Regions from separate parts of the Plantactinospora soyae genome, predicted to be linked through region 2. Evidence: predicted binding sites of a transcription regulator. Region 2 holds the regulator's gene; the other holds the start of a gene.
The links. Region 2 encodes HrcA, which represses chaperone genes, less so after heat shock. Its sites were predicted from a motif close to GGTTNGCACNCTCNNNNNGAGNGTGCNAACC; they were not measured.
Positions count from the first base shown of each region.

Region 1: H4W31_RS12520 (FmdB family zinc ribbon protein) is a predicted target of HrcA. The motif match lies at 2,235-2,265, and genes of this name have one in related genera.

Region 1 covers NZ_JADBEB010000001.1:2,778,216-2,785,660, reverse strand. Annotated here, with positions in the region: gene H4W31_RS12530 (diguanylate cyclase) at 1-1,443, opposite strand, end outside; gene H4W31_RS12525 (5-formyltetrahydrofolate cyclo-ligase) at 1,545-2,159, shown strand; gene H4W31_RS12520 (FmdB family zinc ribbon protein) at 2,290-2,721, shown strand; gene H4W31_RS12515 (flagellar biosynthesis protein FlgA) at 2,870-3,448, shown strand; gene H4W31_RS12510 (hypothetical protein) at 3,513-3,698, opposite strand; gene H4W31_RS12505 (translation initiation factor 2) at 3,946-4,287, shown strand; gene H4W31_RS12500 (DUF2231 domain-containing protein) at 4,367-4,849, opposite strand; gene H4W31_RS12495 (Fur family transcriptional regulator) at 5,075-5,500, shown strand; gene H4W31_RS12490 (RecB family exonuclease) at 5,589-6,428, opposite strand; gene H4W31_RS12485 (MarC family protein) at 6,641-7,255, opposite strand; gene H4W31_RS12480 (PHP domain-containing protein) at 7,296-7,445, opposite strand, start outside.
Region 2 covers NZ_JADBEB010000001.1:9,654,189-9,661,633, forward strand. Annotated here, with positions in the region: gene H4W31_RS42115 (beta-glucosidase family protein) at 1-2,001, shown strand, start outside; gene H4W31_RS42120 (16S rRNA (uracil(1498)-N(3))-methyltransferase) at 2,045-2,788, opposite strand; gene dnaJ (molecular chaperone DnaJ) at 2,908-4,044, opposite strand; gene hrcA (heat-inducible transcriptional repressor HrcA) at 4,111-5,133, opposite strand; gene H4W31_RS42135 (DUF4870 domain-containing protein) at 5,411-6,052, shown strand; gene hemW (radical SAM family heme chaperone HemW) at 6,112-7,335, opposite strand; gene H4W31_RS42145 (enoyl-CoA hydratase-related protein) at 7,353-7,445, shown strand, end outside.

The sequences.
Region 1 (7,445 bases), 6.9 Mb from region 2:
AACCCGCAGTTCCGGCGGACCGGGCTGCCCCGGCCGGTCGCCTCCGGTCGGCCAACCCACGGTCGGCTCCCGACCGTCCAGCCCCTCGGCGCACTGGCTGACCAGGATCCCGGTACCGGGGTCGAGCAGCAGCACCACCCCGGCCCGGGCACCGGTGGCCGCCATCGCGGTACGCAGGATCACCTGGAAGATCCGGTGCAGGTCGTGGGTGCTGGCGAGGGTGTCACCCAGCACGCTGAGCTGGTCGCGCAACTGGTGCCGACTGATTACCAGCGCCCGCAGGTAGGACTGGGTGTCCCGGGTCATCCGGTTGAAGCTGTCGGCGAGCCGGCCGACCTCGTCCGGTGCCCGGACCGGCACCCGGGCCGCCAGGTCACCGTCGGCGACCCGGTCGGCCGCCCGGGCGAGTTCGGTCAGCGGGCGGGTGGTCGAACGGGCCAGCCGCCAGGCGGCCAGCGCCGCGAGCGCCCCGGCGAGCAGTACGCCGATACCGAGTGACCCGTACCGGGCCGTCGGCGGGTTCCGGGGTACCGACAGCACCAGCGGCAGCGGCTGGCCGGGCGACGGGCCGACCCGCCGTACGTACCGGCCGCCCTCGGCGCGGACGACCTTGTCCCCGGAGATCCGTCGCGCGGCTTCGAGCACCCCGGCCCGCGCACCTGTCGACTCGGTGCTCTGCGACTCCACCTCCGGCGACCCGGCGCCCAGGGACCCGGTCCCGCCCGGAACGGCCTCCGACGACGGGACCCCGCCCGATGCGGAGCCGACCGTCGGCGGTCCGGGGCCGGACGACGTACCCGATGGCGGGCCGGCGGCCGGCGGCGCGGCGGAGGGTGGCCCGAGGTCCGGCGGCGCACCGGGGCCCGGCGGCGCGCTGTTCGGCGGCGGCGGGCTGTGCGGCACCGGCCCGGTACCCGGCGCCGTCGCGGCCGGTCCGGGCCCGCCCCGGATCAGCGTCACCGCGGTTCCGCTGGCGGCGGCGAGCCGCCGGACGAACGTGGCGTCCAGGACCTGGGCGGCCCACACCGCCCCGACCACCACGCCGAGCCGGTCCCGCAGTTCCACCCGCACCGCCAGGGCACCCAGCGCGGAACCGGTGGCGGCCGGGCCCGCGCACGACACCCACGGCCGGGCCGGCGCACCCGGGGTGACGAACGCCGTAACCCCGGCCGGATCGGTGATCAGGACGGCGCCGGCCAGTCCGCGCGCCACCACCTCGGTGGCGACGCCGGCCCGACTCGCCGGATCGGCGATCAGGGCGACGGCGCCGGCCGTGGCGTGCAACTGTTGGCAGAGTGCGTTGATCGAGGTCCGGACCGTGCCGGCGGCGAGATTCAGGCGGTCCTCGGACTGGTGGCGACTGATCGTCGCCACGGTGCCGGCGACGAAGAACGCGCCGAGCAGGACCGGCCCGAGCACCACGGCGAGGAAAGCTGTGGTCAAGCGTCCGCGCAGCGTCACTCATCCCCCCGGAAGCTCCGCACCCGATGCTGCGATGCTGACCCAACCGAATTGGTTAACCGGTGTCACCGCGGGAGTGTTACGTGCCGGATTTTCCGGATGAAGGGATCGGTCCGGCAAAGGCCGCGCTCCGGGTTCGGATGCTCGCCCGCCGCCGGGCGCTGTCACCGCAGGTCCGCGGGGTCGCGACCGAGCGGATCCGGGCCGAGTTGATCACCCTGGTCCGGCGGGTACGACCGAATCGGATCACCGGGTACGTCCCGGTCGGCTCCGAGCCCGGTGGGCCGGACCTGCCGGACGCGTTGGCCGGAGCGCTCGGACCGGGTGGCCAACTCCTGCTGCCGATACTCCGCCCGGACCTCGACCTGGACTGGGCCCCGTACACCGGACCGGACGCGCTGGTGGCCGCTGGCCGGGGACTGCGGGAGCCGACCGCCGAGCGGCTCGGTCCGGGTGCGATCGGCACCGCCGAGCTGGTCGTGGTGCCAGCGGTGGCCGTGGACCGTACCGGGCTGCGGCTGGGCCGGGGCGGTGGCTCGTACGACCGGGCCCTGACCCGGGCCGACGAGGGCGCCCTGACCGTGGCACTGCTGTACGACGGCGAGCTGGTCGACTCCGTCCCGCGCGGGCTGCTCGACCGTCCGGTTCGTTCCGTGATCACCCCGTCCAGTGGGTTACGGCGGCTGATCTCCGATTGACGCCCGCACGCGTCGACGCCGGGCCAGGGTCAGCCCCGACACTTTGGCTGGACGAAAGCGGGTACGATGCCGCACCATTGGCACTCGGATACGTCGAGTGCCAACAGGCTTGCAAGATCCGGAGGGATACGTGCCCACCTACCAGTACGCCTGCACCGAGTGCGGCCACCAGCTCGAGGCGGTGCAGTCCTTCACCGACGAGCCGCTGTCCGAGTGCCCGGCGTGCGCGGGCCGGCTGCGCAAGTTGTTCAACTCGGTCGGCATCGTGTTCAAGGGCTCCGGCTTCTACCGGACCGACTCCCGGGCCAACGGCTCGGAGGGCAGCACGGGCGCCGCGGCGGCGAAGTCCGACTCCGCGAAGTCCGACTCCGCGAAGGGCAGCTCCGGCGGCAGCGGCGACTCCGGCTCGTCGGGTGGCAGCGGCTCCGGCTCGACCTCCGGCGGCGGCAGCAGCGGAGACGGCGGCGGAGGATCGGGCTCGACCAACGGCTCGACCAGTTCCGACAAGTCGGCCAGCAAGTCGAAGGCGTCGACCTCGTCCTCCTCGACCAGCAGCAGCTGACCCCTCCGGCAGCACAGTTATCCACAGGCCCCTGGGTTATCCACAGGCGGTCGGTTCGGGCCCGCCTTCCGGCCCGGTCTTCGCCTAACCTCCTGCGCACCGGACGGCGCCCCCGGGTGCTGGCGCCGCCGGCCCAGGGAGGCTCGCCATGGCGCACGACCGTACGCCCGCCCGCCGCGACGGCACACTGGCACCGAGCCGCTGGCCGGTACGCCCCAGCGGCGGTTCGGCACTTCGCTGGGCGTTGGTCGCCGCCCTGCTGACCCTCGCACTCGGCCTGCTCTACCTGCGTCAGCCCTCGTCCTGCCCCGATCCGACGGGTGCGGGACCGGCAGCCGGACGCTCCTCGACGGCGTCCCCGGCGGGTACCACCGCGACGCCCGGGCCCGGCTCGTCCGGCAACCCGCCCGACTCCAGCGCCGCGCCGTTACCGGTGCCGGCGGGGGCGGTCGGCGTTCCGATCCGGCTCGCCGAGCCGGCCGCGTTGACGGTGGCCCGGCCGGGAGTCCGGGTCGACCTGCTGGCGGTGCCCGGCAGCGGCGATCGAACGGCCCGGACGCCGAGGCCCACGGTGCTGGCGGCCCGGGCGTTGGTGCTCGACGTGTTGGAGAGTGCTCCGGACCAGGACGCGGCCAGCGCGATCTACCTGGCGCTCAGCCCTGACCAGGCACACCGTGCGGTCGGCATGCCGGAGCCCACCCGCTTCGCGATCATCGTCCGACCCTAGGTGTACTGCCCAGGGAGGTTGATGATCGAGTGGAACTCGCACGTCCGGCCCGCCCGAGGGCCGGTCAGTCCCAGTGTGGCGGGCGCTCGGCCAACAGCCGGTCGTCGTTGGAATCCGACAGCTCGCCCCAGCCCCGGTCGGTGTCATCCATGGACTGGTCGGGCAGCACCCGGTGATCGTCGGTCAGCTCGACCCTTCGGTCGTCGTCTCCGGCGTCACCCGTGGCGCGCGGCTCGTCGGTCCTGTGCACCCGGGAAGCGTACCCGCGCCCCCGGCGCGGCGGCGTGGCCGCGCCCCGCCGGCCCGCCGTGGCAGCGTCCCCGCGCCCTCGCCCCGGCATGGCAGCGTCCCCGCGTGCTCGCCCAGGAGCCGGCCGCGCGGCCGGCCTGCGGAAAGCGCCCCCACTACCGGAGCCGGGCCGCGCGGTCGGCCCGGCGTACGGGTCGGTGACACCGGAGAACGCTCCGGTGCGGCTCGGGTTGGTAGCGTCGGACAGCGTGACGACGCAGAGCGGGAACTCCGCCGATGACGCCTTCTGGCGCCGGCCCCCGGAACCATCCGCCGGCACGCCGGAGTCGGCGGCGGACACCCCGGCGCCGCCACCGACGCGACCCGAGGTCCACTACCCCGGGCCGCCCCCGAGCGACACCCCACCGCCGGGCTGGCGACCGGCGTTGCACGTGCAGCCGCCACCGCCACGACCACTGCCCGCCCAGGACCTGTCCGGCCTGGAATTCGCCGAGGGCAGCGCGCGGACGTTGACCTACGGCATCGGGATGGTCGGTGGCGCGGTGGTACTCGTGGTGATGTGCCTGCTCTGCTCGCGGCTGCTGTTCTGACCGGCCGCCCGGGCGCCGGTCACGCGGGCGGCGGTCAGGCGGGCGGCCTCTGCCCGGGCGGGCTCGGGCGGCGGCGGCCCTAGAGGATGCCCTCCCAGACGGTCTTGGCGCCGGTGTCGCCGGTGAGATAGACGTAGTAGACGCTGATCCCGGCGAGCACCACGACGATTCCGGAGAGCACCAGCTTCACCCAGCCGGGCAGCGACCGGGCCTGGGCACGCCGGCTGGTCAGCACCACCAGCAGTATCGTGGCCACCCCGAGGCCGAGGCTCCACCAGAGCGTCAGCTCGCCGTAGCCCTGGTGCTCCTCGATCTTGGCTATCCCCTCCGGCGGGTAGTTCCGGCCGATCAGCACCTCCTTCAGCTCCTCGCCGGACATCTTGGCGAAGAAAGCCGAGACGGGTGCGCCCACCGCGAGGGCCACCGCCGCCCAGTCGAGCCGGGACCGGAACCGGGGCAGGGCGACGTAGGCGACGCTGACCAACGCCAGTAGCGGCACGAAGACCACGACGGCGTGAATCAGCATCGGATGTAAGGGGAGGCCCATGAATTCCCTGAACACCAGCGTCTCCTTTGTGATGATCCCGACCGGGGACCCTACGCTACGACGAACAGGTCACAGTTCCTGTGATCCATTCCGGTACACGGGTGAGGAGCCCGGGCGGTTCAGTTTGGTTCCGCCGGTCTCCGGTTGTCACCCTCCGACCGGCCCCGCCCGAGGTGGCGGCGGCCACGATGAGCCGGTACGCGCCTTGTTGGCACCGCATTCACGTGCTGTGATAGGCAGATGACTGGCGAGGAGCTGCTCCGGTCGAGGGGCCTTCGGGTCACCAGGCCACGGCTCGCCGTACTGGAGGTGCTGGCCGCCGGCGGGCACCTGGAGGTCGACGAGATCACCCAGCGGGTCCGCCAGCGGCTCGAATCGGTCTCCACCCAGGCGGTCTACGACGTGCTCGGCGCGCTGTCCCGGGCCGGGCTGTCCCGCCGGATCGAGCCCGCCGGGTCACCGGCCCGTTACGAGGCCCGGGTCGGGGACAACCACCACCACGTCGTCTGCCGGGGCTGCGGCGAGATCGCCGACGTGGACTGCGCCGTCGGCTCCGCCCCCTGCCTCGACCCCGTCACCGCGTACGGCTTCGAGGTCGACGAGGCGGAGGTCACCTACTGGGGACTCTGCCCCAACTGTCAGCTACGCCGGGCTTCGGACGACTGACCCGACCGACCGGCACCGGACCGGGCGGGGCCGGCGGCAGTGCGGGACCGGACGGCGCGCAGGGTGCCGACGCGGGCGTGCTCCGGCGTCACTGCGGGTCGGCCGGCAGCAGTGCCCGCTCCACGGCCGTCCAGGGTTCCTTGGCGGGTGCGTCCGCTCCGGCCGGGCAGGTACGCCGGTAGTCGCACCAGCCGCACCGCACCCCCGGCGCGACCGGAAACGCCTCGTCGGGATCGGTGCCGTCGGTGATCGCCCGCTCGGCGGCCATGATGTCCCGGGCGGTGTCCTCGGCCCGGCCCAACTGCCGGGCGAGGGACTCCGGGGTGTGGTCGTGTGCCGCCACCGTCCCGGTGGGCAGGTGGTGCAGTTCCACCCGCCGGCAGGGCTGCCGGAACACCCGCTCGGCGGCGTACGCGTACAGCGCCAGCGCCTGGGAGCCACGGGCGTCGTCGGCGTCCAGCCCGGTGCGCCCGGTCTTGTAGTCGACAATCACCAACTGTGGACCGTCCGGGCCGGGGCGCGAGTCGATCCGGTCGGTCCGACCGTTGAACGCCAGCACGGCGGTCTTGACCGCCACCACCCGCTCCACGCCCAGCGGGTCCTGATCGGGGTCCAACGTCTCCACGTAGGACTCCAGCCAGTCCAGGGCACGGCGGAACACCGCCCGCTCCTGCTCCTCGTCCCGGTAACCCTCCCGGACCCAGGTGCCCTTGAGCAGCGTCGGCAGCGCATCGGAGCTGCGGCGGTCGGCCGGCAGGGCGTACCAGTTGCGCAGGGCCGTGTGCACGCTCGCGCCGAGGGAGTTGTGCGCCCAGGGCGGGCCCTTCGGTGGCGCGGGACGGTCGACGTACGAGTAGCGGTAGCGCCGGGGGCAGTCCGTGTACGCGCCGAGCTTGCTGGGCGTACAGACGAAGAGGCGTTCGGGCATCCCCTCGAAGCCCAACTGCTCGGGCTCGGCGCCACGGGGTCGAGGGGTCCGGTTACCGCCGGAGGAAGGCCTAGGCACGGCCCGATCCTGCCATGTCGGTCCGACACACCTGTCGATCCGCCGTCCGTACGCCGTGCCGCGCCACCCGAACCGGTCCGACGTCCTAACGCCGCGCCGCCCGAACCGGTCCGCCGTCCGGGGTGCCCGCCCGGTCAGGCGCCGTTCAGGTGCGCGGTGACGAAGGCGGCCACCGCGTCGGCGATGAGCTGCACCGCGATCGCGGCGAGCAGCAGGCCGGCGATCCGGGTCAGCACCTCGATCCCGGCCGGCCGGAGCACCTTCACCACGATGCCGGAGAAGCGCAGGATGAGCCAGACCGCGGCCATCACCGCGACGATGCCGACGCCGATCGACAGGTAGTCCGCCGTCCCCTCCGCCCGCTGCACGAAGAGCATGGTGGCGACGATCGCCCCGGGACCGGCCAGCAGTGGCGTACCCAGCGGCACCAGCGCGATGTTGGTGGTGGTCTGCTCGCCGGGGTTGTCGGCCTTGCCGGTCAGCAGTTCCAGCGCGACCAGGATCAGCAGCAGGCCGCCGGCTCCCTGCAACGCCGGCAGGTCGATGTGCAGGTAGTCCAGCAGTGTCTGCCCGGCCACCGCGAACACCACGATCACCCCGAGGGCGAGCGCCACCGCCTGCCAGGCGGCGCGTACCCGGTCCCGGGCCGGCATCTGACCGGTCAGGGCGAGGAAGATCGGCACCATGCCCGGCGGATCGGTGATCACCAGCAGGGTCACCAGGACCTCGCCGAGCAACTTCATGTTCACGTGATCACCGTAGTCCGGCCCGGACCGCCGTCCGGGCAGGTCAGCCGGGGTCGGCGAGCACGGCCACCCCACTGGCCGAGGCCAGGATCCGGTGGTACGCCTCGACCTGCGTCGTGTACGCGCCGAGCCGGACGGTCTTGTGCGTGCCGTGGAAGTCCGAGGAGCCGGTGACCACCAGCCCGAGTTCCGC
Region 2 (7,445 bases):
ATCTACCTCGTTCCGTTCGAGCGGATCGTCGCCGCCGGGGCCTGGGCGGTGATGGCGGCGTACAACGGGGTCAACGGCAGCACCATGACCGAGCACGGCGGGCTGCTGCGGGACCTGCTCAAGGACGAGTGGGGCTTCGACGGGGTCGTCGTCTCCGACTGGACGGCGGCCCGGAGCACCGCGGCGACGGCCAACGGCGGGCTCGACGTGGTGATGCCGGCCGCCGGCGATCCGTGGGGCGCGGCACTGGTCGCCGCCGTCCGCGACGGCACCGTCGACGAGGCGGTCGTCGACGACAAGGTACGGCGGGTACTCCGGCTCGCGGGCCGGTTGGGGCTGCTCGACGGCGTACCCCCGGCGGTGGATCCGTCCGACCGGCCCACCGCCGGAGACGGCGCCGCCGTCGCCCACGAGGTGGCGACCCGCTCGTTCGTGCTGGCCCGCAACGCCGACGACCTGCTGCCGTTGGACGCCGGCCGGCTACGCCGGGTCGCGGTGCTCGGCGCGCTCGCCGACGACGCCCGGATCCAGGGTGGCGGCAGCGCGCTCGTCGCGCCGCCGCACGCGATTTCGCCGCTCGCCGGCCTGTCCGCCGCCCTCCCCGACGTCGAGATCGGGTACGCGGTCGGCGCCGACCCCCGGCTCCGGCTGCCGGCCGCCGGCGGCGTGCAGTGGACGCCGATCACCGCGACCCTGCGGGCCGACGACGGCCGGGTGCTCTACCGGGCGGAGTTGGACCGGGCCACGGTGCGCTGGATGGGCGACCTGCCGGACGGGGTCCGGCCGGCCGAGCTGGCCAGCATCGAAATCTCCGCCCGGTACACCCCGATGGCCGGTGGCACGCACCAACTCGCCATCGACGGCTTCGGGCTGTTCACCCTCGCCCTGGACGGCGTCGAACTCTTCGACGGCCCGCTCTTCGACGAGGCGGAGGAGCCCGACGCGGTATTCCGCTCCCCGGTCGAGCGCCGCTTCGACGTCCCGGTACGCGCCGGCGAGGCGGTCGAGGTACGGCTCACCCGGCGGGTGGTCGACGGCCTTGTCGGGTACGTCTCGTTCACGCTCGGCCATCGCGGCCCGGTTCCGGGCCCGGTCGACGCCGCCGGCCCCGCACCGGAGGTGACCAGGCCAGACGCGACCACGACGGCCTCCGGCCCGGCCACGACGGCACCGGACAGCTCCGGAGCGGCCGAGGCGGCGCTGCTCGACGAGGCGGTCCGGGTGGCGGCCGGCGCCGACGTGGCGGTGGTCGTGGTCGGCACCACCGAGGAGGTGGAGTCGGAGGGGTTCGACCGGACGTCGCTGGCCCTGCCCGGCCGGCAGGACGAGCTGGTGTTCCGGGTCGCGGCGGCCAATCCCCGGACGGTCGTGGTGGTGAACGCCGGCTCCCCGGTACTGATGCCCTGGGCCGACGAGGTCGCGGCGATCCTGCTCACCTGGTTTCCCGGTCAGGAGGCGGGCACGGCGCTCGCCGACGTACTGCTCGGTCGGGCCGAGCCGGGCGGACGGCTGCCCACCACCTGGCCGCGCCGGCCGGAGGACTGCCCGGCGCTGGACACCACTCCGACGGACGGGGTGCTCGACTACTCCGACGGGATCTTCGTCGGCTATCGCGGCTGGCAGGCCGAACCGCTGTTCCCGTTCGGACACGGGCTCGGCTACACCGACTGGGACTACCGGTCGCTGACCGTCGAGACCGGACCGGACGGGCCGGTCGCGGTGGTCACGGTCCGGAACACCGGCGACCGGGTCGGCCGCGAGGTGGTGCAGGTGTACGTCGGCCCGCGCGTCGCCGAGCCGGACCGACCGGTCCGCTGGCTCGCCGGCTTCGCCGCTGTCGAGGCGGCTCCCGGCGAGTCGGTGACCGTCCGGGTGACCCTGCCGGCGCGCACCGCGCAGGTCTGGACGGCGGACGGCTGGCTGACCAGAACCGGGAGCTACCGGGTCGAGGCGGCCCGCAGCCTCGCCGACCTCCGGCTGACCGCCGAACTCGACCTCTGATTCCGGCTCGGGGAGGGCGGTGCGTCGACCGGTGGCCCGAGCCTCACCACCGGCCGAGGCGGGCCGAGAGTACGGCGAGCGCGGCGACTCCGGCGGTCGAGGTCCGCAACACCTCGGTGCCGAGCCGTACCGGCACCGCCCCGGCCGAGGTCAGCGTCTCCAGTTCGGTGGGCGACACGCCACCCTCGGGGCCGACCACCAGCACGATCCCGCCGGTCGTCGGCAGGTCCACTGTGGCAAGTCGGGGTTCCGCCTCCTCGTGCAGGACGAAGCCAGCCGCCGCCCCGGTGATCCGTGCCGCGACCAGTCGGGTCGACTCGTCCGGTGCCGCCGCGGTTCCGGAGACCACCGGCAGCCAGGGCCGGCGGGCCTGCTTGGCCGCCTCCCGGGCGGTCGTCACCCACCGCTCACGCGCCCGGCCGCCCCGGTCGCCCCGCCACTGCGCGACGGAGCGCTCGGCCGCCCAGGGCACGATCTCGTCCGCCCCGACCTCGGTCATCGCCTGTACGGCCAGCTCGCCCCGATCGCCCTTGGCGATGCCCTGTACGACGACGAGCCTCGGGTCGGGCGGCTCGACGTACCGCCGGGTGGTGACGGAGGCCGTCAGGGTGCCCCGGCCGACGGCGGTGACGACGGCGGTGGCCGTGCCGCCGCGCCCGTCGGCGAGCAGCAGTTCCTCGCCGGTACGCAGTCGTTGTACGGTCGCCGCGTGGTGCCCCTCCGGGCCGTCGAGGGTGACGACGTCATCGGAGGGTAGCGACTCGACCAGGAACAACGGCGCACTCACGGCGAGCAGGTTAGCTCACCGGGGCGTGGCCGTACCCGGGAAGTGGCCCCGACGCGAACCGGCCCGCCGGCCGGACTGGTCGTCCGGTCACGGTCGGCGGGCCGGTCCGGCCGCTGTCGTCAGGCGTGGCCGTTGAAGGCGTCGCGCATCCGGGAGAAGAAGCCGCCCTGCTTGCTCAGCTCGGCGACCTCCTCGCCCCGGGTCTTGGCGAAGTCCCGCAGCATCCGTTCCTGGTCGGCGTCGAGTTTCGTGGGCGTCCGGACGTCGAGGTGGACGTAGAGGTCACCCCGGCCGGTACCGCGCAGGTGCGGTACGCCCCGGGCCCGCAGCCGCAGCGTCGAGCCCGGCTGGGTCCCCGGCTTGACGTCGACCGGCTCGTCGCTGTCCAGCGTCTTGATGGTCAGTCGGGTGCCCAGCGCCGCCGCCGTCATCGGCACCGTCACCCGGCAGTGCAGGTCGTCGCCCTTGCGGGAGTAGACGTCGTGCGGTCGCTCGTGGATCTCGACGTACAGGTCTCCGGCGGTGCCGCCACCGGGGCCGACCTCGCCCTGCTGGGCCAGCCGGATCCGCATGCCGTCCTCGACCCCGGCCGGGATCTTGACGGTCAGCGAACGCCGGGTACGCACCCGGCCGTCACCGGCGCAGGTGGGGCAGGGGTGCGGGACGACCGTGCCGTAGCCCTGGCAGACGGTGCACGGCCGGGACGAGACGACCTGGCCGAGGAAGGTGCGCTGCACCGACTGCACCTCGCCCCGCCCGCCGCACGCCTCGCAGGTGGCGAGGTGGGTGCCCGCCGCCGTACCGGCGCCGGAGCAGGTGGTGCAGAGCACGGCGGTGTCCACCGCGATCGGTGCCTCGACCCCGAACGCCGTCTCCGGCAGGTCCAGTTCGAGCCGCAGGATGGCGTCGGCACCGGGCCGGGTACGGGGTCGCGGTCCCCGAGAGCCACCAGCGGCTCCGAAGAACGCGTCCATGATGTCCTGGAAGCCGACGAACGGTCCGCCGGCGCCCCCCGGGCCCGCGCCGGGGCCGCCGCCCGGAGCGAGCGGGTCCCCACCAAGATCGACAATCTGCCGCTTCTGGTCGTCGGAGAGGACCTCGTACGCGGCGTTGATGTCCTTGAACTTCTCGTGTGCCTCCGGATCCGGATTCACGTCCGGGTGGTACTGCCGCGCCAACTTCCGGTAGGCACGCTTGATCTCGTCGTCGGAGGCGTCCCGGCTGACGCCGAGAATCCCGTAGTAGTCCTTGGCCACTGCGTTCCGTGTCCTCATGTCTGTCTCGCGTTACCGTCCGCCGGTCGTCTCAGGTGAGCTTTGGGGTCAGTTCTGTGCCAGAACGTCGCCGACGTAGCGTGCCACGGCCCGCACCGTGGCGATGGTGCCCGGGTAGTCCATCCGGGTCGGGCCCAGCACGCCGAGGCCGCCGAGGATGGTCGCCCCCGGACCGTATCCGGTGCTGACCACCGAGGTGGCCCGGAGATTGTCTATCTCGTTCTCGTCGCCGATACGGACCTGGAGTGTGTTCGGTTCGACCTCACCGATCAGCTTGAGCAGGATGACCTCCTCCTCCAGCGCCTCGAGGATCGGTCGCAGCGAACCCTGGAAGTCGAGCAGCCCGCCACGGGCCAGGTTGGCGGTGCCGGCCAGGGCGATCCGCTCCTCGTGCCGCTCGACCAGGGTCTCCATCAGCACGGTGGCGAGGGTGGTCATCGCCGGGGACAGGCCCGGCGCCACCTCGTCGATCAGGGCCTGGACCAGCGGCGGGGTCTCGGCCAGCTTCTGGCCGCCGAGCCGCTCGTTCACCAGCCGGCGCAGGTCCGTCACGTCGTCGGCGCTGATCGGTGCCGGCAGTTCGACCAGGCGCTGCTCCACCCGGCCGGTGTCGGCGATCATGACGAGCATCAGCCGGGTCGTGGAGATCGGCACGAGTTCGAGATGCCGCACCGACGACCGGGCCAGGCTCGGGTACTGCACCACGGCCACCTGCCGGGTCAACTGGGCGAGCAGCCGCACCGTGCGGTGCACCACGTCGTCGAGGTCGACCGCGCCGATCATGAAGCGTTCGATCGCCCGGCGCTCGGCCGGGGTGAGCGGCTTGACCCGGGAGAGCCGGTCCACGAAGAGCCGGTAGCCGCGGTCGGTGGGCACCCGGCCGGCACTGGTGTGCGGCTGCCGGATGTAGCCCTCCTCCTCCAGCACGGCCATGTCGTTGCGGACGGTGGCCGGGGACACTCCGAGCTGGTGGCGCTCGACCAGCGCCTTGCTGCCGACCGGTTCCTGGGTGGCGACGTAGTCCTCCACGATCGCGCGCAGCACGTCGAGCTTGCGGTCGTCGAGACCCATCCTCACCTCCCTGCGACGCCCCGGCCCCGGCACCGATACGGCCGGGGCGGCCACGACGGTCGGGCCACGGTTTCCCTGGCACTCGACTGTAGCGAGTGCCAGTCTACGACCAAGGTGTACCGGACGCGATGATCGTTTGGAAGGGCTGCCTGAGCCCGGACAACAGGCTTGCCCGGACACCCTACCCCGGCGGACCTAACAGGCACGGTCGGCTATTGTCCAGATCCGATCGTGGGCGTGGCTGGCGTCACTTGATCCGGGCCCCTACCGTGGCCCCATGACTGAACCACCTCGCCCTCCCGGAGACTACGGCCCGGGTGGTCCGCCACACGATCCGTACTCGCCGGGCGCTCAGCCGCCGACCTCCGGCGGTGGCGCATATCCTCCGCCGACCTCCGGCGGCGGTGCGTACCCCCCGCAGGACGGTTATCCCCCGCAGGACGGTTACCCCCCACAAGGTGGTTACCCGCAGGGTGGTTACCCCCCACAGGGTGGTTACCCGCAGGGCGGCTATCCGCAGGGCGGTTACCCGCCACCCGGTGGCCAGTACGGCGGCCCGGCTCCGGCCGGCTACGCCAACAGCGACGACAAGACCTGGTCCCTGGTCGCCCACTTCGGCGGCGCCGCCGGCGCCTTCGTCGGCGGTGGCGCGGGTGGCTGGATCGCCCCACTGATCGCGTTGCTGGTCCGCGGCAAGGAGTCGCCGACGGCTCGGGCCCACGCGCTGGCGGCCCTCAACTTCCATATCCTCTGGTCGATCATCGCGATCGTCGGTTACATCCTGATCTGCGTCTTCATCGGCATCCTGGTCGTGCTTGCCGCATGGCTCATCGCCTCGATCTTCGGACTCATCGCCGGGCTCAAGGCGGTCAACGGCGAGCTGTACAAGTATCCGATGTCGATCAATATGATCAAGTAGCCAGATCCTCGTCGTGCTGGCGGGGGCCCGGGCGACCGGTCTCCCGCCGCCCCTCGAGGTCAGGGCAGCAGGTCCCGGACGACCGCGTCGGCGAGCAGTCGCCCGCGCAGGGTGAGCACGGCCTGCCCCGAGTCGTACGCCGCCCCGTCCAGCAGTCCGGCGTCGCGGGCCCGGTCCGCACCCGCCCGACCCGGGTCGTCCAGGACCGTCAACGGCAGTCCGGCGGACAACCGCAGCCGCAGCATCACGTCCTCGACCCGCTGCTCCACCGCCGACAGCAGCTCCCGGGCCTGACCGGGGGACGTCCCCGCACCGAGCCGGGCCGCGTACGTCGCCGGGTGCTTGACGTTCCACCAGCGCACCCCGCCGACGTGGCTGTGCGCCCCCGGACCGAGGCCCCACCAGTCCCCGCCGGCCCAGTAGAGCAGGTTGTGCCGGCACCGCGCGGCCGGCGTCCGGGCCCAGTTGGACACCTCGTACCAGGAGAAACCCGCACCGGACAGCGCCTGCTCCGCGGCCAGGTAACGGTCCGCCGCGACGTCGTCGTCCGGGTACGGCAGCTCGCCGCGCCGCATCCGGGCCGCCAACCGGGTGCCGTCCTCCACAATCAGGGCGTACGCGCTGACGTGGTCGACGCCGGCGTCGATCACCGCCGCCAGCGACCCCGCGAAGTCGTCGGCGGTCTCCCCCGGCGTCCCGTAGATCAGGTCCAGGTTGACGTGGTCGAACCCGACCTCCCGGGCCTCCCCGACGGCCTGGAGCGCACGGCCGGCGGTGTGCCGGCGGTCGAGGATCGCGAGCACTCCGGCCGCGGTCGACTGCATGCCGAGGGAGATCCGGTTGTAGCCGGCGGCCCGCAGCTCCTTCAACGACTCCCGGGTCACCGACTCCGGGTTCGCCTCCGTGGTGACCTCGACGTCGCCGGCCAGGCCCCACAGCCGATCGATGCCGTCCAGGATCCGGGCGAGGTCGTCGGCGGGCAGCAGGGTGGGCGTGCCGCCGCCGACGAAGACCGTGTCGACCCGGGCCGGTGGCCGGTCCCCCAGCACCCGACCGGCCAGCGCCAGCTCGGCGAGGACCTGGTCGACGTAGCCGTCTTGGTCCGTGCTTCCCCCGAGTTCACCCGGGGTGTACGTGTTGAAGTCGCAGTAGCCGCACCGGCTCGCGCAGAACGGCACGTGGACATAGACGCCGAAGCCCCGCGCCCCCACGGCGGCGCGGGCGGCGTCGGGCAGCGAGCCGTCGACGGGTACGGGTTCACCCTCTGGGAGCACACCAGGCATGCGACTAGTGTGCCGGCATGACCTCAGCCCCCGATGCGCTCGTCCGGGCGTCGACCACGCACGGAGTGACGACTCTCACCCTGGACAGCCCGCACAACCGGAACGCGCTC